Linked DNA regions of Nordella sp. HKS 07. The protein of the gene in region 1 interacts with the protein of each later gene in a pairwise test. Links are inferred from orthologs where the notes say so. Each region holds a gene or a part of one and is shown on either strand. Other genes may lie near its edges. The genes, in order: G5V57_RS07760 and ccmE.

What was found.
Region 2: the proteins of G5V57_RS07760 (region 1) and ccmE interact in binary tests that used the Escherichia coli proteins (3 or more experiments, as listed by UniProt). The link is inferred for Nordella sp. HKS 07 from one-to-one orthologs.

The regions. Positions count from the first base shown.
Region 1 is NZ_CP049258.1:1,643,868-1,653,861, reverse strand. What follows is about bases 3,213-6,052. They hold G5V57_RS07760 (heme ABC transporter permease), read left to right. Parts: upstream 3,213-4,191; coding sequence 4,192-4,914; downstream 4,915-6,052. Other genes in these bases: G5V57_RS07745 (MarR family winged helix-turn-helix transcriptional regulator), read right to left, coding at 5,615-6,052; G5V57_RS07750 (DsbE family thiol:disulfide interchange protein), read left to right, coding at 5,065-5,637; ccmD (heme exporter protein CcmD), read left to right, coding at 4,914-5,078; ccmB (heme exporter protein CcmB), read left to right, coding at 3,512-4,168; ccmA (heme ABC exporter ATP-binding protein CcmA), read left to right, coding at 3,213-3,515. Outside these bases: aconitate hydratase AcnA, read right to left, coding at 56-2,764; more of ccmA, read left to right, coding at 2,913-3,212; more of G5V57_RS07745, read right to left, coding at 6,053-6,115; G5V57_RS07740 (septation protein A), read right to left, coding at 6,386-6,940; signal recognition particle-docking protein FtsY, read right to left, coding at 6,937-8,070; tRNA (N(6)-L-threonylcarbamoyladenosine(37)-C(2))-methylthiotransferase MtaB, read right to left, coding at 8,067-9,329; dapF (diaminopimelate epimerase), read right to left, coding at 9,336-9,994. UniProt on the Escherichia coli protein: Required for the export of heme to the periplasm for the biogenesis of c-type cytochromes.
Region 2 is NZ_CP049258.1:4,059,016-4,068,994, forward strand. The notes cover bases 2,904-5,728. They hold ccmE (cytochrome c maturation protein CcmE), read left to right. Parts: upstream 2,904-3,997; coding sequence 3,998-4,459; downstream 4,460-5,728. Other genes in these bases: ccmI (c-type cytochrome biogenesis protein CcmI), read left to right, coding at 2,904-3,983; G5V57_RS19205 (heme lyase CcmF/NrfE family subunit), read left to right, coding at 4,456-5,728. Also shown: G5V57_RS19180 (sarcosine oxidase subunit alpha family protein), read right to left, coding at 1-1,079; G5V57_RS19185 (sarcosine oxidase subunit delta), read right to left, coding at 1,076-1,429; G5V57_RS19190 (sarcosine oxidase subunit beta family protein), read right to left, coding at 1,471-2,724; more of ccmI, read left to right, coding at 2,889-2,903; more of G5V57_RS19205, read left to right, coding at 5,729-6,435; G5V57_RS19210 (cytochrome c-type biogenesis protein), read left to right, coding at 6,440-6,898; G5V57_RS19215 (Do family serine endopeptidase), read left to right, coding at 7,148-8,635; G5V57_RS19220 (response regulator transcription factor), read left to right, coding at 8,848-9,522; G5V57_RS19225 (HAMP domain-containing sensor histidine kinase), read left to right, coding at 9,556-9,979. UniProt on the Escherichia coli protein: Heme chaperone required for the biogenesis of c-type cytochromes. Transiently binds heme delivered by CcmC and transfers the heme to apo-cytochromes in a process facilitated by CcmF and CcmH.

The DNA.
Region 1 (9,994 bases):
TGCGCATGGTCGGGTCAAGCCCGACCACGAGCTTTTCGGGCCGATGCTCCAAGCCTCACGCCGCCTTGGCCAGACTGCGCAGCACATAGGGCATGATGCCGCCGTGCTTGTAGTAATCCAGCTCGTCGAGCGTATCGATGCGGCACTGCACGTCGATGACGCGGCCAGCCCCATCCGGCGCCGTGATCATCAGCTGCAGCATGGCCCGCGGTTTCAACCCTTCAGCCAGCCCGTGAATGGTGACTTTTTCGTCTCCCTTGAGGCCGAGGGTCTGCCAGGATTCGCCATCCTTGAACTGCAGCGGGACGACGCCCATGCCGACGAGGTTGGAACGGTGGATGCGCTCGAAGCTCTGCGCCACCACGGCGCGCACGCCAAGCAGCCTGGTGCCCTTGGCGGCCCAGTCGCGGGACGAGCCGGTGCCGTATTCCTTGCCGGCGAAGATCACCAGCGGCACGCTCTCGCGCGCATAACGCATGGCCGCGTCATAGATCGGCATCTGCTCGCCGGACGGGTAGTGCATGGTGATCCCGCCTTCGACGCCCGGCACCATCTGGTTCTTGATGCGGATATTGGCGAAGGTGCCGCGCATCATCACCTCATGGTTGCCGCGCCGGGCGCCATAGGAGTTGAAATCGATCGGACGCACCTGATGTTCGGTGAGATAGGTTCCGGCCGGGCTCGTCACCTTGATGTTGCCGGCAGGCGAGATGTGGTCGGTGGTGATCGAATCGAGGAAGAGGCCGAGAATGCGGGCATTGACCACATCGCTGACCGGGTCCGGCGTCATCTTCATGCCTTCGAAATAGGGCGGGTTCTGCACATAGGTCGAGGACATGCTCCATTTGAAGGTGAGGCCGCCCTCGACCTTGATCTTGCGCCATTCGGCGTCGCCCTTGAAGACGTCCTTGTATCTGGTGGCGAAGGCCTTGCGGGTGACGTTCTTGCGCACCTGGGCGGCGATCTCCTTGGCGCTCGGCCAGATGTCTTTGAGATAGACGGGCTTGCCGTCCTTGCCTTTGCCCAGCGGATCCTTACTCAGATCGACATTGAGCGAGCCCGCCAACGCATAGGCGACGACGAGCGGCGGCGAGGCCAGGTAGTTGGCGCGCACGTCCGGATTGACGCGGCCTTCGAAGTTCCGGTTGCCGGAAAGCACCGCCGCGGCGACGAGATCGTTCTTCTTGATCGATTCCGAGATCGGCTCGGGCAACGGACCGGAATTGCCGATGCAGGTCGTGCAGCCATAGCCGACGAGGTCGAAGCCGAGCTTGTCGAGGTCCTTCTGCAGGCCCGACGACTTGAGATACTCGGTCACCACCTGGCTGCCGGGGGCGAGGGAGGTCTTGACCCAGGGCTTGACCGTCAGGCCTTTCTTTGCCGCATTGCGGGCGAGGAGGCCAGCGCCGATCATCACCGAGGGGTTGGAGGTGTTGGTGCAGGAGGTGATCGCCGCGATCACCACATCGCCATGGCCGAGGTCATAATTGGCGCCATCCACCTTGAAGCGGCTGTGCAACTGCTCCGCCTTCTTGAACTCGTTCGCCATGACATTGGCGAAATCGGGAGCGGCGTTCATGAGGGTGACGCGGTCCTGCGGGCGCTTGGGGCCGGCCATCGAGGGCTCGACGGTGGCGAGATCGAGCGAAAGCGTGTCGGTGAATACTGGGTCTTCCGATTTCGTGGTCCAGAACATGCCCTGAGTCTTGGCATATTTCTCGACGAGAGCGATCTGGGCCGCTGGCCTCGCGGTGCTCTTCAGATAGTCGAGCGTTTCGGCGGAAACCGGGAAGAAGCCGCAGGTCGCGCCATATTCGGGCGCCATATTGGCGATGGTGGCCATGTCCTCGAGCGCCAGATTGGCGAGGCCCGGGCCGTAGAATTCGACGAACTTGCCGACGACGCCCTTCTTGCGCAGCATCTGCGTCACGGTGAGCACGAGATCGGTGGCGGTTGTGCCTTCCGGCAGCTTGCCCTCGAGCTTGAAACCGATGACTTCGGGAATGAGCATGGAAGTCGGCTGGCCGAGCATGGCGGCTTCCGCCTCGATGCCGCCCACGCCCCAGCCGAGCACGGCCAGGCCATTGACCATGGTGGTATGGCTGTCGGTACCGACCAGCGTGTCGGGGTAGGCGTATTCGACGGTCTTGCCTTTTTCCTTGACCTTCTTGGTCCAGACGGTGCGGGCCAGATATTCGAGATTGACCTGGTGACAGATGCCGGTCCCGGGCGGCACGACGCGGAAATTGTCGAAGGCGCCCTGACCCCATTTGAGGAAAGTGTAGCGCTCGCCGTTGCGGTCATATTCGAGCGCGACATTCTGCTTGAACGCCTTGGAGTTGGCGAAGAAGTCGACCATCACCGAATGGTCGATGACGAGATCGACGGGGGCGAGCGGGTTGATCTTCTCGGGGTTGCCGCCGAGACCGCGCATCGCATCGCGCATGGCCGCAAGATCGACCACCGCCGGCACGCCGGTGAAGTCCTGCATCAGCACGCGCGCCGGACGATAGGCGATCTCGTTTTCCGCCTTGCCGCGATTCTTCAGCCAGCGGGCGAAATTGACGATGCTTTGCTTGGTGACCGAACGGCCATCCTCATGCCGCAGCAGATTCTCGAGCAGCACCTTCAGCGAGTAGGGCAATGCGGAGATGCCCTTGAGGCCGTTCTTCTCGGCCGCCTTGAGGCTGAAATAGACATAGGTCTTGGCGCCCACCTTCAAAGTCTTGCGGCATTTGAAGGAGTCGAGGGACGTAGCAGTCATGGCTGATCCTTGGTGCAAATTGGTGTCGGCGGGATTTGCCCAGCATATAGGTCCATTTCCATGACAATGCCAAGGCTGCAGGTCACACAAGCAGAACCGCCAGAACCGCCTTTGCCTCGTGCCGCCCGATGGGTTAAGCGGGTGGACGATGGTCCAATTACAAGCAGACTCGCTCGCCTGCCAGCGCGGCGGCCGGACAGTGTTCACCGACGTGAACTTTACCCTCTCCTCCGGTCAGCTCATGGAGCTCAGAGGTCCCAACGGCGCCGGCAAGTCGTCGCTTCTGCGTCTCATTGCGGGCCTGGGAGAGGCCGTTTCCGGCCGGATCACGCTGTCGGGCGGCGGCGAGGACCTCAGCATCGGCCAGCAGGCGCATTATGGCGCGCATCAGGAGGCGATCAAATCGCCGCTGACGGTCAGCGAGAACCTGAAATTCTGGGGTGACTTTCTGGGTGGCGGGGATATGGACGCGGCACTGGCCGCCTTCGATCTCGAAGCGCTCGCCGATTACCCGGCAGCCCTCCTCTCGGCCGGGCAGAAGCGCCGCCTGTCGCTGGCGCGGCTCGCTTTGGTGCCGCGGCTCCTGTGGCTGCTCGACGAGCCGACGGTCGGCCTCGACGCCGCCTCGCTCGACCGGCTGACCCGGTTGCTGCGCGGCCACTTGACGGGCGGCGGCCTCGCGGTGGTGGCAACCCATGCGCCGCTCAGCCTCGAAGCTGACGTCAAGCTCGTGCTGGGGGTCTCTCGATGAAGCTCATCTGGGCGCTCATCCGGCGCGATCTCATGCTGGCGACCCGCCAGGGCGGTGGCGCCGGCACGGCCATCGGCTTCTTCGTGACGGTGATCGTGCTCTTGCCGCTGGGTCTCGGTCCCGACCAGGCGCTGTTGCAGCGCATCGCGCCCGGCGCCTTGTGGATCGCGCTCCTGCTCTCCGTCCTGCTTTCGGCGGAGCGGATCTTCCAGGCCGATTACGAGGATGGCTCGCTCGACGCGATGGCGCTCGGCGTGGTGCCGCTGGAGCTCGTGGTGCTGGCCAAGGCGATGGCGCACTGGCTCACCACCTCCTTGCCGCTGGCGATCGCCGCACCCTTCTTCGGCTTCCTCATCAATCTCGACACGTATGATATCCTGCCGCTCAGCCTGGCGATGATCCTGGGCTCGGTGTTCCTCTCGCTGCTTGCCGCACTGGGGGCGGCGATCACCGTGGCGCTCAGGCGCGGCGGGCTTCTGGTGTCGCTGCTGATCCTCCCCTTCTATGTGCCCTGCCTCATTTTCGGGGTGGCGGCGAGTTCCTCCAGCGAGCTTGTCAAGCCGTCGCTGCTGATGCTGACCGCGCTGGCGCTGACCAGTTTCGTCCTGGTGCCGGTCGCCGCCGCTGCGGCGTTGCGCGCCTATCTGAAATGATATGAGCCCCCTAAAATACAACCATGCAGAAATTCGCTAATCCGGCCCGGTTCCAGAAGCTCGCCGAAGCGCTCCTGCCCTATGTTTGGGGGGCGATGATCCTGGCCTTCGCGGCCGGGCTCTATATGTCGCTCGTGACCGCACCGCCCGACTACCAGCAGGGCGAGACGGTCCGCATCATGTTCGTGCATGTGCCGGCGGCCTGGATGGCGCTCATGGTCTACACCGCCATGGCGGCGGCCAGCGCCATGGCGGCGGTGTTCCGGCATCCCCTGGCCGATATGGCGGCCAAGGCGGCGGCACCCATCGGTGCCATGTTCTGCCTTCTGTCGCTCATCACCGGCTCGCTCTGGGGCAAGCCGATGTGGGGCGCCTGGTGGGTGTGGGATGCGCGACTGACCTCGATGTTCGTCCTGCTTCTGCTTTATCTCGGCTATATGGCGGTGTGGCAGGCAATCGAGGATCCGCATCGCGCCGCGCTCATCGCCCGCGTCGTCGCCCTAGCGGGCTTCATCAACGTGCCGATCGTCAAGTTCTCGGTCGACTGGTGGAACTCGCTGCATCAGGGCCCCAGCGTCTTCCGCATGGACGGCCCCACCATCGATGCGCGCATGCTGTGGCCGCTGCTCGTCATGGCGCTCGCCTACATGCTGCTCTTCACCGGGCTGCTCCTCGTCGCGATGAGAAGCGAGATCGCCCAGCGCAAACTGCGCCAACTGCGCCTGGCCGGGATCGAGGGGCGGTGATGGACTGGAACGCCGCCCATGTCGCCTTCGTGGTCGCCGCCTATGCGGTGAGCTTCGCCGGGCTCATCCTGCTCGCCACCTGCGTCCTGATACGGGACCGGAAGCTGAAGCGGCAAATCGCGGCGCTCGAACGCAACAAAGGTAGCAAACATGGCCGAGGCTAGTCTGCCCCGCAGGCGCACCTGGCTCACCATCCTGCCAGTTGCCGCCTTCGCTCTCCTGGCGGTTCTCTTCTATCGGGGCCTGTCGGGCAATCCGTCTGAGGTGCCTTCGGTACTCCTCAATAAGCCGGTTCCGGCTTTCTCGCTGCCGCCGGTCGCAGGTCTCGGCCTGCCTGGCCTCTCCAGCGACGACCTCAAGAAGGGCGAAGTCACGCTCGTCAATGTCTGGGCCTCCTGGTGCCCGCCCTGCCGCGAGGAGCATCCTCTCCTGATGGAACTCGCGGCGCGCGGTGATCTGAACGTCGTCGGGATCAACTACAAGGATGATCCGGAGAATGCCCGGCGGTTCCTGGTCACGCTCGGCATTCCCTTCACGGCGGTCGGCTCCGATCCCAAGGGCCGGGCGGCGGTCGACTGGGGCGTTTATGGCGTGCCGGAGAACTTCCTCGTCGACGGCACCGGCACGATCCGCATGAAATGGATCGGGCCTCTCACGCGAGAAGCCCTCACAAATCAGATCATTCCTAAAGTCGAAGAAATCAGGCGCGCCGGCGGTTCTTGATCTTGAGGGCGGGCTTGACCTCGCTCTCGTCCTCGATGCGGTCCATTTCGGCGGCCAGTAGACTCAATGCCTCGGTGAAGGATTTGCGGTGGCTTGCCGGGATCGCGGAAAGCACCTGCTTGTCCACCTCGTCGGCGCCCGGCTGCGCCAGCTTCAGCATGCGCTTGCCGGCGGAGGTGATGCGCACCGAATTGGTGCGTCCATCGTCCTTGGTACGCCGGCGTTGCAGATAGCCCTGCGCCAGAAGACGGGCGACGAGATCGGCCAGCGTCGAGCGGTCGATCCCGGTCATCTTCACCAGAGCCGTCTGGCTGACGCCTTCATTCTGGTCGACGGCTATAAGAACGGTGAATTGGCGCTGTGTGAGGCCGGCCTTGCCCACCTCACCTTGATAAACATAGGCAGCATACTGAGCTGCTCTCTTCAAAAGATGATACGGCGAGCGCGAAAGCTGCTTCACATCTTTGTTGCCTGTCATCGACCCCTACTCCTGCCACACCGCGAGCCGCCAGCTTCGCCGCGCGTATCTTTTGATGCCTCATTCCGGATGGTTTGCCCCGCTTTCTTGCCCCGAAACTGCAAGAGCTTATCGTTACCGTCACCCGAAGCCATTTGTCCTAGCGCCTCGCAACGGCGACGGCAAGGGGATAAAGCGCATGCTCTTGTGCAATTGCGAGAAGCGACATGACCGCGGCCGCACAACCGTATTGTCCGCATACGGAGTGGTCGCGAAGTGTGACCAGACCGGTTACTGAGGGGGCTTGGGGTCGTCCTGAATCATATGTTTGGTCATCATTGGCGCCTGGGAGAGGGCAAAAACGAGCGTGACCGGCAGAAGCGCCAGCTTGAAGTTCACCCAGTTGTCGGTCGAGACCATCCGCCACACCACCTCATTCACGAGAGCGACGAGCAGAAAGAATATTCCCCAGCGTATGGTGAGGGCGCGCCAGCCTTGCTCGGTCATCTTGACGGCTTCGCCCATGACATATTTGAGGAAAGTCTGTCCAAAGAGCAAACCGCCGAGGAGAATGACGCCGAACAGGGCGTTGATCAGCGTGACTTTCACCTTGATGAAAGTCTCATCGTGGAGCCACAGAGTGAGGACGCCGAAAATCGCGACGAAGCCGGCGCTGATCAGCGGTATGACGGCCAGCTTGCGCGTGAGCAGCCAGGACAGGAGCAGGGCGATCGCGGTCGCGGCCATGAAGATGCCGGTAGCCCAGAAGATGCCGGCCAGCCAATTGGACAGGAAGAAGGCCACGAGCGGGCCCGCTTCGATGAGGATTTTGACCAAGGGGTTCATTCGGCGAGACCTGCTATGGCGCGCGAGAAGGCATCGGCATCGAAAGGCTGCAGATCCTCGATCTGCTCGCCGACGCCGATGGCGTGGATGGGAAGCTTGAACCTTTCGGCGATGGCGACAAGAATGCCGCCCCTCGCCGTGCCGTCAAGCTTGGTCATGATCAAGCCGGTGACGCCCGCGACCCTGGTGAAGACGTCGGCCTGCGATATGGCGTTCTGGCCGGTGGTGGCATCGAGCACCAGCAGGACGGCGTGCGGCGCCGTTTCATCCTGCTTCTTGATGACGCGCACCACCTTGTCGAGCTCGGCCATGAGGTTGGCCTTGTTCTGCAGGCGTCCGGCGGTGTCGATGAAGAGGATGTCGGTCCGGCTGTCCTGCGCCTCCTTCATCGCGTCGAAGGCGAGGCCGGCGGCGTCCGCTCCGGTGGGACGCGAGATGACCTTGGCGCCGATGCGCTTGCCCCAGACGGTCAGTTGCTCGATGGCAGCGGCGCGGAAGGTGTCGCAGGCCGCCAGCATGACCGAGTGGCCCTCGCGCGTCGCGATGGCGCCGAGCTTGCCGATGGTGGTGGTCTTGCCGGCGCCGTTGACGCCAACCACGAGGATGACGAACGGCTTCTGCGTGCCGAAACTGAAAGGAACCTCGACCGGCTTCAGCACCTTCGCCACTTCGCCGGCGAGAATGGCTTTCACCTCCTCGGGCTCGATCTCCTTGTCATAGCGGCCAGCCGAAACCGCGCTGATGATGCGAGCGGTCGTCGCGACGCCGAGATCGGCCTGGATCAGCGCGTCCTCGAGCTCCCCGAGCGTCGCCGCATCGAGCTTGCGCTTGGTGAAGATCGAGGTGATCGAGCCGGTGAGGGAGCGCGAGGATTTCGCCAGGCCTTCCGTGAGCCGGCCGAACCAGCCGCCGCGCTGTTGCGGCGCGACCTCGGGCTCGGGTTCCGGCTGCAGTGCAACATGTTCCGGCGCAACAGGCACGAGATCCGGAGCAGGGGGAGCCGGTTCCGGATCCGGCGATGAGACAATTTCCGTGGCGGGCGGCGGGATCTCGGCTTCGGGTGCCGGCGGCGGTGCCGGATCCTCGCGGCTCGAGCCCCGCGTGAAGAGTTTCTTGAAGAAACCACTCATGCGGCGAGGCTCGCCTCGAGATGGTCGGCGCCGCGGCCCGTCACGGTGGCGCGGACGATGGCGCCGGCGCTCATGCGTTGCACGAATTTGACGGCGGCGAAATGCTCGGTGCGGCCGGTGCTCTCGGTCTCGATGAGGATGGAGCGCGAGGCGCCGACTTCCTGGCCGAGGAAGGTGTCGAGCCGCGCCTTGCCCTTCTCGCGCAGGCGTCTGGCACGCTCCTGAATAATTGGCTTCGCCAGTTGCGGCATGCGCGCCGCCGGCGTGCCGGGTCTCGCCGAGAAGGGGAAGACATGCAGATAGGTCAGGCCGCATTCCTCGACGATCCGCAGCGAATTCTCGAACATCGCCTCGGTCTCTGTCGGGAAGCCGGCGATGATGTCGGCGCCGAAGACGATGTCGGGGCGCAACCGGCGCACCTCCCGACAGAAAGCGATCGAATGGTCGCGCAGATGCCGGCGCTTCATGCGTTTGAGGATCATGTCGTCGCCCGCCTGCAGCGAGAGATGGAGATGCGGCATCAGCCGTTCCTCCTCGGCGATGGCGCGCATGAGGTCGTCATCGGCCTCGATCGAATCGATCGAGGAAAGGCGCAAACGCTTCAGATCCGGCACCGCCTTGAGGATGCGGCGCACCAGATTGCCGAGGCGCGGCTTGCCCGGCAGGTCGGAGCCCCAGGACGTGATGTCGACGCCTGAGAGAACGATCTCCGAATAGCCGTTGGCAACAAGGCGGCGGATCTGCTCGACCGCTTCGCCGGCCGCCACCGAGCGCGAATTGCCGCGTCCGAAGGGGATGATGCAGAAGGTGCAGCGATGGTCGCAGCCGTTCTGAATCTGCACAAATGCGCGGGTGCGCTCGGAGAAGCCGTCGATCATGTGCAGTGCTGTCTCGCGCACCGACATGATGTCGTTCACCTTGACGCGCTCTTCGGTCGAAAGGCCGAAATCGGCGACACGATAGTTCTTCGCGTCGAGCTTTTCCTGGTTGCCGAGCACCAGGTCGACTTCCGCCATCGCGGCGAACATCGCGGGGTCGGTCTGGGCGGCGCAGCCGGTGACGATGATGCGCGCTTGCGGATTGTCCTTGCGGGCGCGGCGGATGGCCTGGCGCGCCTGGCGCGTCGCCTCCGCGGTCACCGCGCAGGTGTTGAAGATGATCGCGTCCTCGAGGCCGGCCTTCTCGGCCTCATGGCGCATCACTTCCGATTCATAGGCGTTCAGACGGCAGCCAAAGGTGATGATGTCCGGTTTCGACATGGGTCATCACACCGTGAGATGAGCGGGCAGTACACCCTCATATTCATAAGTGACCGGCCCGGTCATCAAAATGTGATCGTCGGCTTCGCGCCAATCGATGAGGAGGTCGCCGCCCGGCAAAGTCACGGTGGCTTTGCGGTGCGTAAGCTTGATGCGGGCCGCCGCCGCCACGACGGCGCAGGCGGCTGTACCACAGGCGCGCGTCAGGCCGGCGCCGCGCTCCCACACCTTGAGCGTGATATGATCCTTGGCGTCGACCCTCGCGAGCGAGATATTGGCGCGCTCCGGGAAGAGCGGATGATGCTCGAGCATCGGCCCGGCCTTGGCGAGGTCGACAATGTCCAGATCCTTGACCCAGAAGATGCAATGCGGATTGCCGACATTCACGACCGAGGGCGAATGGATCAATGGCGCGTCAATGGGCCCCAGCTGAAGTTCGATATGGCGGGTGTCGGCGAAGGGTTCGGACAAGGGGATGTCGCGCCAGCTGAAACGGGGAGCTCCCATGTCGACTGTCACCAGCCCGTCGCCACCCTTCTCGCAGACGAGGAAACCGCCCTTGGTATCTATGGTGGCGAGCGTCTTGCGCTTCTCCTCGAAGAGAATGTCGGCGATGCAGCGGGACGCGTTGCCGCAGGATTCGACCTCGAAGCCCTCATTGTTCC
Region 2 (9,979 bases), 2.4 Mb from region 1 along the record:
TGGCGTACATCGATGATCGCGGCGACATTCGAGCCGGCGCGCTTCAGCGAAAGCGCGGTCAGATAGGCATCGTCGTTGTTGGTGAAGACGACCCCCTTCATGCCGGGCGACACGCCGTAGCGTTCGACGAGGCCGCGCGCCGCGGTGGCGAGCATGATGCCCGGCCGGTCGTTGTTGGCGAAAGCGATGGGACGCTCGAGCGCGCCGGTCGCCAGGATCACCTCCTTGGCGCGCACCTTCCACAGGCGATGGCGCGGCGTGCCCTTGGCGAGAAGTGCGGGATCGTGATCGGCGACGCGCTCGAACAGCATGACATGATTGTGATGCCAGTGGCCGACCGCCGTGGTTCGCGTCATCACCTGGACATTGTCTGCATTGGCGAGGAGTTCGGCGCGGCTTCTGACCCAGTCGAGCTGCGGCGCGCCGTCGATCATGCCGGTGGAAAGGTCGGCCATGCCGCCGAAACGCGTACTTTCGTCGCAGATGATGACCCGGGCGCCGGACGCTTGCGCCGCTTCGGCCGCCGCGAGACCGGCCACGCCGGCGCCGATCACCAGCACGTCGCAATGGGCATGCATATGCTCGTAGGTATCCGGGTCGCGGCCTTCCGGCGCCTTGCCGAGGCCGGCGGCGCGCCGGATCATCGGCTCATAGACATGCTTCCAGAAGGCCTGCGGCCACATGAAGGTCTTGTAGTAGAAGCCGCCCGGGATGAAGCGGGAGATTCTGCTGTTGAGGGCGCCGATGTCGAACTTGAGCGACGGCCAGCGGTTCTGACTGACCGCGACGAGGCCGTCATGGAGCTCGACCTGGGTGGCGCGCAGATTGGGCTCGTGGCGCGATCCTTCGCCCACGCCCACCAGCGCATTCATCTCTTCGGAGCCCAGGCCTACGACGCCGCGCGGGCGATGATATTTGAAGCTCCGGCCGAAGACGCGCTGGCCGTTGGCGAGAACGGCAGCCGCGAGCGTGTCGCCCTGATAGCCGGTCATGGTCAGACCGTCGAAGGTGAAGCTCACCTTCATGGCGCGATTGATCAGGCGGCCGCCCTTGGGCAGGCGATAGGGCTTGCCGGTCATGCTTTACGTCCCTTTGCCAGCTTGTCCTTGAAGAATTCGGCCCACTCGCCGGTCGCGGCTTTCATCAACTCGCGCGGCGGCAATTCGCCGATCCCGTAGGTCGCCTTGAATTCCATGGTCATCGTGTCGCGCGCCGCGTGGAACCACTTGCCGCAGCCGCGGTCGCAGCGCCAGCGTTCGAAATGCAGTCCCTTGGGATTATGCCGCATGAACAGGTAGTCGCGCTGCTGGGCATCGCTGACATCAGCGGGATCGCGCGTGGCGGGTCTCGCCACATGAGCCTCCCCGCCATAGTGAAAATCCGTCTCGTCGCCTTCGGCACCGCAGACCGGGCAATGAACGATCAGCATGAATGCGAGCTCCTGAATGCCTTGCACATTAATGCGCCACCTTAATGCGCCACCGCGGCGGCGACGCTTTCGTCGATCAGTCGGCCTTCGAGGAAGCGGTTGAGACCGAAAGGCTCGGCGATCGGATGTGGCCGGTCGTTGAACATCGTGTCGGCGAAGACGAAGCCCGAGCCCGGGATCGCCTTGAAGCCGCCGGTGCCCCAGCCGCAATTGACATAGAGGCCTTCCACATCGGTCTTGCTGATGATCGGCGAGCGGTCGCCCGTCATGTCGACGATGCCGCCCCACATGCGCAGCATGCGCAAGCGCGAGATGATCGGGAAGGTCTCGACCAGCGCCGTCACCGTGTGCTCGAGCGCCGGGAAGGAGCCGCGCTGCGAATAATTGTTGTAGGGATCGGTGCCGCCGCCCACCACCAGCTCGCCCTTGTCGGACTGGCTCAGGTAACCATGCACGGTATTCGCCATGATGACGCAATCGAGCACCGGCTTGATCGGTTCCGAGACCAGCGCCTGCAGACACAGGCTCTCGATCGGCAGGCGCAGGCCCGCCGTCTGCACGAGGGTCGAGACATGGCCGGCGGTGACGACGCCGACCTTCTTGGTCTTGATGAAGCCCTTGGAGGTCTCGATCCCGGCCACCTTGGCCCCGTCGCGACGGATCGAAAGCACTTCGCAATTCTGGATGATGTCGACGCCGAGGCTGTCGGCGCCCCGGGCATAGCCCCAGGCCACCGCGTCATGACGCCCGGTGCCGCCGCGCGGCTGGTAATAGGCGCCGAGAATGGGGTAGCGGCAATTGGGATCGTCATTGATGATGGGGGCGATCTTCTTCACCTCTTCCGGCGTGATCATCCGGCAGTCCAGGCCGGCGAGCCGGTTGGCATGGGCGGTGCGCTTGAAGGCGCGGAACTCGTGCTCGGTCTGGCACAGCATCATCACGCCGCGCGGCGAGAACATCACGTTGAAATTGAGGTCGTGCGAAAGCTCCTCATAGAGCCCGCGGGCGAGCTCATAAATGGCGATCGAGGGGTCCTGCAGATAGTTCGAGCGGATAATGGTGGTATTGCGCCCGGTATTGCCGCCGCCCAGCCAGCCTTTTTCGACCACCGCGATATTTGTGAGTTTGTGATTCTTGGCCAGGTAATAGGCGGTGGCGAGGCCATGGCCGCCGGCGCCGACGATCACCGCGTCATATTCCGACTTGGGCGTGGGGCTGCGCCAGGCGCGTTCCCAGTCCTTGTGGTAGTTCATCGCGTTGCGCGCGAGGGAAAAGATCGAGTAGCGGGATTTCATGCGGCCCTCTGGTAAACCAGTGTGCTGAACGCGCTGTTTATCAAAAGGGGGGTGCAGCCTCCACCGGTTTCCGACGCCCCATTGCTGCCATGCGACAATGCGACGGACCCTTTTAAGAGCTGGGCGCATTACATTGGGACGAGCCCCCGGAACCTCTTGAGAGCATGCTGAATTTCCTTGTATTTGCGGTACTTGCGGCAGCCGTCGTGATCGCCCTGTGCTGGCCCGTCCTGAAGGGGCGCGTCGCCGGGCCGGCGCGCGCCGACTATGACGAGGCCGTCTTCCGCGACCAGCTCGCCGAGCTCGAGCGTGACAAGGCCAGGGGCCTGATCGGTACTGCCGAAGCCGGGGCCGCCCGCAATGAGATCGCGCGCCGCCTGATCGCCGCTGGCCGGCAGGCGCCCCAGGCCAGCCCCCAGGGTGTGGGCAGATGGCCGGTTTTGGCGGTGGCTGTGACCGTCCCTGTGGCAGCACTTGGTCTCTATATGGCGCTTGGCGCCCCGGGCAGACCCGATCTGCCGCTCAAGCAGCGTCTCGACAATGCGATCGCCAATAACGACGTCCGGGCGCTGATGGCAAAGGCCGAGGCGCATCTGGCCGAGCAGCCGGACGATCTGCGCGGCTGGGAGGTTCTCGCACCTCTCTATCGCGGCACTGAGCGCTATGAGGACGCGGCGAAGGCATTCGGGAACATTCTGCGTCTCAAGGGAGCGAATGCCGAAACCTATGCCGACTATGGCGAGATGCTGGTTTTCGCCAATGCCGGCCTTGTCCCCAAGGAGGCGGCGGCGGCTTTCGCCGAGGCCCTGAAGCTTGACGTTAAGTTGCCCAAGGCCCGCTTTTATGCCGGCCTGGCCTTGAAGCAGGACGGCAAGGCGGGTGAGGCCCTGGCGGTCTGGCAGGGGCTGCTCGCCGATACGAAGCCGACAGACAGCTGGAAAAATGCCCTCGAGGCGCAGATCGCGTCCCTGTCGCCGGGCGCGCCTCAGCTCTCCGACGAGCAGGTGGCGGCGACCGAGAATATGAGCCCTGAAGATCGCGAAAAAATGATCCGAGGCATGGTTGACGGCCTGGAGGAGCGCCTTAAATCGGCCCCTGCCGATCTCGACGGCTGGCAGCGCCTTATTAGGGCGCGCGCCGTTTTGGGTGAGATGGACAAGGCGCGCGCGGCGTATACTTCCGCGCAGGCGCAATTCAAGGATGACAGCCAGGCGATGTCCGCATTGGCTCAGTCGGCGAAGCAGCTGGGTATCGAATAATGGCAATGATGACGATGACGCCCCGTAGTTCCCGGAAGCAGAAGCGCGCCGCGGTGATCCTGGCGGGCCTCGCCGTCCTCGCCATTGCCGCCGGCATTGTGCTTTATGCGCTCAAGGACACGATCGTCTTCTTCTATACGCCGAGCGAGATCGCCGAAAAGAACGTCCAGACCGGCCAGCGTTTCCGCCTGGGCGGTCTCGTTGAGGCGGGCAGCGTCGTCAAGGGCGACGGCATGACCGTGCGCTTCGCGGTCACCGACACCATCAAGTCGGTCACGGTCGAATATAAGGGCCAGCTGCCCGATCTCTTCCGCGAGGGCCAGGGCGTCGTTACCGAAGGCAAGCTCGACGCGTCGGGCAACTTCGTCGCCGACACGGTGCTCGCCAAGCATGATGAAAACTATATGCCGAAGGACGTCGCCGACCGCCTGAAGGAAAAGGGCGTGTGGAAGGAAGGCAAGGGGGCCGGATCATGATTGCCGAAACCGGACATTTCACGCTCATCCTGGCCTTCGTCACGGCCCTGGCGCAGTGCGCCGTGCCGCTCTACGGCGCCCATCGCGGCGACCGCGCCCTCATGAATGTCGCCGCGCCCGCCGCGCTGGCGCAATTCACGCTGATCGCCATCGCCTTCCTGGCGCTGATGAATGCCTATGTGACGTCGGATTTTTCGGTCGTCAATGTGTGGGAGAATTCCCATTCGGCGAAGCCGCTCCTCTACAAGATCACCGGCGTCTGGGCCAATCATGAAGGCTCGATGATGCTGTGGGTGTTGATCCTGTCGCTGTTCGGCGCCGGTGTCGCGCTGTTCGGCGGCAACCTGCCGCTCGAGCTCAAATCGCGGGTGCTCGCCATCCAGGGCTCGATCGGCATCGCCTTCCTGCTCTTCATTCTGCTCACCTCCAATCCTTTCCTGCGTCTCGATCCGGCGCCCGTCGAAGGCAACGGCATCAATCCGCTGCTGCAGGATCCGGCGCTCGCCTTCCATCCGCCGTTCCTCTATGCCGGTTATGTCGGTCTGTCGGTCTCCTTCTCCTTCGCCATCGCCGCCCTGATCGACGGCAAGGTCGATGCCGCCTGGGCGCGCTGGGTCAGGCCGTGGACGCTCGCCGCCTGGGTCTTCCTGACGCTGGGCATCGCCATGGGATCCTGGTGGGCCTATTACGAACTGGGCTGGGGCGGTTTCTGGTTCTGGGACCCGGTCGAAAACGCCTCCTTCATGCCCTGGCTCATCTCCGCGGCGCTCCTTCATTCCGCGATCGTCGTCGAGAAGCGCAACGCGCTGAAGATCTGGACCATACTTCTCGCCATCCTGGCGTTCTCGCTGTCGCTGATCGGCGCCTTCCTGGTGCGCTCCGGCGTCCTGACCTCGGTTCATGCCTTCGCGGTCGATCCGGAGCGTGGCGTATTCATTCTCCTGATCCTGTGCATCTTCATCGGCGGCGCGCTGGCGCTGTTCGCCTGGCGCGCGCCGGCGCTGAAGGCGGGCGGGCTCTTCGCGCCCTTGAGCCGCGAGGGTGGCCTCGTGGTGAACAATCTTCTGCTCTGCACCGCCTGCGCGGCGGTCTTCATCGGCACGCTCTATCCCCTGGCGCTGGAAATGTTCACCGGCGACAAGATCTCGGTCGGTCCGCCTTATTTCAATGTCACCTTCGGCCTGATCATGCTGCCGCTCCTGCTGCTCGTGCCGGCCGGGCCGCTGCTCACCTGGAAGCGGGCCGAAGCGTGGCCGGTGATCCAGCGCCTGTGGGTTGCCGCCCTGGTGGCCTTCGCCGCGGTCATGCTTCTCCTTGTCGTGTTCCGGCGTGGACCGTGGCTGGCCCCTCTCGGCGTCGGCCTCGGCCTGTGGCTGGTATTGGGCGCCCTGGTCGAGCTTTCCGAGCGCGTCGCCTTGCTCCGCTCGCCCTGGGCGGTCGCCTGGTCGCGATTCAAGGGTTTGCCGCGCTCCGCGCTCGGCATGACGCTAGCCCATGCGGGCGTGGGGATCGCGATCATCGGCATCTTCTCGGTCACGACCTGGCGCCAGGAGCATATCCTGGCGATGAAGCCCGGCGAGAAGCTCAATGTCGCCGGATATGAGGTGACCTATCTCGGCGAAGCGCCGATGACCGGGCCGAATTACACCGGTGACGGCGGACGCTTCCGCGTGATGGACGGCAATCGCGAAGTGGCTACCCTGGTTTCGGAACGGCGCCGCTTCCGGCCGAGCAATCAGGAGACGACGGAAGTCGGCCTCCTGCAGGCCTGGTCTGGCGATCTCTACGCGGTGATGGGCGATCGCATGTCCGATGGCGCCCGCGCCATCCGCATCTATTTCAACCCGCTCATCTCGTTGATCTGGCTCGGCGCCTTCGTCATGTTCCTCGGCGGCTGCATCTCGCTCACCGACCGGCGCTTCCGGGTGGGGGCGCCCAAGACCGCGCGCCAATTGCAGCCCGTTCCGGCGGAGTGAAGCGATGAAGCGGGTCGGTACGGCGCTTCTTCTCTTTCTGCTCTGGATCGCTCCGCTGGGGGCGGTCGAGCCCGACGAGATACTGGCTGATCCGGCGCTTGAAGCCCGCGCGCGCGCGCTGTCGATGGGACTGCGCTGCCTGGTCTGCCAGAACCAGTCGATCGATGATTCGAATGCGCCCCTCGCTCGCGACCTGCGCATTCTTCTGCGCGAGCGCCTGACGGCCGGCGACAACGACCAGCAGGCGGTCGACTATATCGTGGCGCGTTACGGCGACTTTGTTTTGTTGCGCCCGCGCTTCACCGCCGAGACATGGATTCTGTGGATCGGTCCGTTCGTGCTGCTGCTGGTAGGTGGAACATTTCTTCTCATGCGCCGGCGCAACAACAAGGAAGACGCGGTCGAGCGTTCGCTCGATCCGCAGGAGCAGGCCGACTTGGAGCGCCTGCTGGACCGCCGCTAGACCACGATCACTTCAGTAGATGTGATCGACATTTTGAGTTGGCGCGTGATCGGACGGAAAGCCTGTGCCGGCTTTTCCTGGTCATGTGCGTGGAATTTCCAGTCACATCGCTATCACATCAAAGTGAAGCCGTGACAAGGGGTTAGACGGCCCGGATTACAGAAGATTCACATTGTAGAAAGGTCTCCGTAATTCGCCGATACCTACGTTTACTGTCACATGAATGCATGGGACACAGGAGACCCTTCCATGACTACAAGCACCAAGGTGCGCAATCGCGTAATAGGCGCAATGGCCTTCGGCCTTCTGGCCGCGACGGCATTGTCCGCAAACTTTATGATCGCCCCATCCGTACCCGCGCTGGCCGAAACGGCGCAGCAGGTGGCGCCGCAGGCGGGCTTTGCCGATCTGGCTGAGAAAGTGATGCCGGCGGTCATCTCCGTTGAGGTCAATATCGCCAACGCCGCCGACGACGGCAGCGATGACGGCCAGGACGGCCCGGGCGTGCCGAACCTGCCGCAGGACAGTCCCTTCCGCGACTTCTTCAATCAGTTCCCGCAGTTCCGTGACCAGTTCCCGCAGGCGCCGCGCCAGCCGCGTGGCGGCATCGCGCAGGGCTCGGGCTTCGTGATCTCGGCCGACGGTTACGCCGTTACCAACAATCACGTCGTTGGCAATGCCGACAAGGTGTCGGTGAAGTTCAGCGACGGTCAGCAGTATGACGCCAAGGTGATTGGCACCGATCCCAAGACCGATCTCGCTCTGATCAAGATCGAGGGTGGCAAGAACTTCGCCTTCGTGAAATTCTCCGGCAAGGAACCGCGCGTCGGCGACTGGGTGATGGCGGTGGGCAACCCCTTCGGTCTCGGCGGCACCGTGACCACCGGTATCATCTCGGCCCGCGGCCGTGATATCGGCTCGGGTCCCTATGACGACTTCCTGCAGATCGACGCCCCGATCAACAAGGGCAACTCCGGTGGACCCGCCTTCAATCTCGATGGCGACGTGGTCGGCATCAACACCGCCATCTACTCGCCCTCGGGCGGCAGCGTGGGTATCGGTTTCGCCATCCCGGCCGCGACCGCCCAGGATGTGATCGTCAGCCTCAAGGACAGCGGCAAGGTGACCCGCGGCTGGCTCGGCGTGCAGATCCAGCCGGTGACCGATGACATCGCCGAAGGACTGAACCTCAAGGACAAGAAGGGCGCGCTCGTCGCCGATGTCACGGAGAAGTCTCCCGCCCTCGCCGCCGGCATCAAGACGGGCGATACGATAGTGAAGGTCGGCAATGACGAGATCACCGACCCGCGCGACCTCGCCAAGAAGGTGGCCCGCTATTCCCCCGGCAAGTCGGTGGACGTCACCATCATCCGCGACGGCAAGAGCATGGTCGTCCCGGTCGAGCTCGGCAAGATGCCGGGTGAGAAGGAGGAGCTTGCCAGCGCCAAGCCGGCGGGGCACGAGGACGGCATGGCCGAGCTCGGCGTGCGCCTCGCTCCCGCCGAGGACGGTGCCGGCGTCAAGGTGATCGACGTGAAGCCTGGCAGCGCCGCCGACGACCGCGGCATCCGCGCGGGTGACGTGATCCTCGAAGTGGCAGGCAAGGAAGTCCATGAGCCCTCTGACGTCAAGGCAGCGCTGACCGCGGCCAAGGGCTCGGGCAAGCGGGTCGTCATGCTGGTCCGCTCGGGAGACAGCCAGCATTTCATCGCCCTGCCGGGCGGCGGCCAAGGGTGAGTTAGCGTCTCGTGCGACGCTTGAGTGTCACACAACTCTCCCCCGCTCCCGTGTGACATTCCAGGTGGCGGAGACAGGGCGACCCCCTGTCTCCGCAGCCTGATCAGGTCGAAGGAATGAAGCAGAGAGGGGCTTTTCCTGAGGAAGAAGTCATGCAACTTATGACCAACAGCAACATCAAGCCAACCGCAGCCGCAAATGACCCGGAAATCATGCGCATCCTGGTGATCGAGGATGATCGAGAAGCCGCTACCTGGCTCCTGAAGGGGCTGGCCGAGAGCGGTCATGTCGCCGATCTCGCTGCCGACGGCGAGGAGGGCCTGGCGCTGGCGCGCGAGCGGGTTCATGACGTGCTGATCGTCGACCGCATGTTGCCCAAGCTCGACGGTCTTACCATCATCCAGACGTTGCGCGCTGAAGGCGTCACCGCCCCAGTGCTGATCCTGAGCGCGCTCGGCGACGTCGACGAGCGGGTCAAGGGGCTCAGGGCCGGTGGCGACGACTATCTCGCCAAGCCTTATGCCTTTTCCGAGCTTCTGGCCCGCATCGAGGGCCTGTCGCGCCGCCGCCACCAGGGGCCGCAGCAGACCCGGCTCAAGGCCGCCGATCTCGAAATGGACCTTCTGACGCGTACCGTGACGCGGTCGGGCCGTCCGATCATCCTCCAGCCGCGCGAATTCAAGCTGCTCGAATATCTCATGCGCAATGCCGGCCATGTGGTGACGCGCACCATGCTCCTGGAGAATGTCTGGGATTATCATTTCGACCCTCAGACCAATGTCATAGACGTCCATGTTTCGCGGCTGCGCGCCAAGATCGACAAGGGCTTCGACGAGCCCATTCTGCAGACGGTCCGGGGTGCCGGCTATATGATCCGTTCGGCCTAGTTTGCAGAGGACCCAGCGCGCCAACATGACCATATGAGCCCGTCAAGCCAGACTTCAAATCACTCGAGCTACTGGAAGCTCTTCCATACTTCGACATTCAGGCTGTCGGCCGTCTATCTGATCGTCTTCATCGTATCAGTGGGCGCGATCCTCGCTTACATCTACTGGAACACGGCGGGTCTTCTGGAGCGCCAGACGGACGAGACGATCAGGGCCGAGGTGCAGGGCCTGGCGGATCAATACCGCATCCGCGGACTGGACGGTGTTCTCGACACGGTGCGCCGCCGCTCGAGCGATGATTCGGGCTCGATCTATCTGCTGACAACGCCGGAAGGCGTGCGCATGGCGGGCAACCTGATCTCGGTACCGGACGAGATCGCCATCGAGGATTCGGGCTGGACCGAGTTCCCCTTCAATGTGAAAACCAGCACGGGGATGGAACCGCATCGCGCACGGG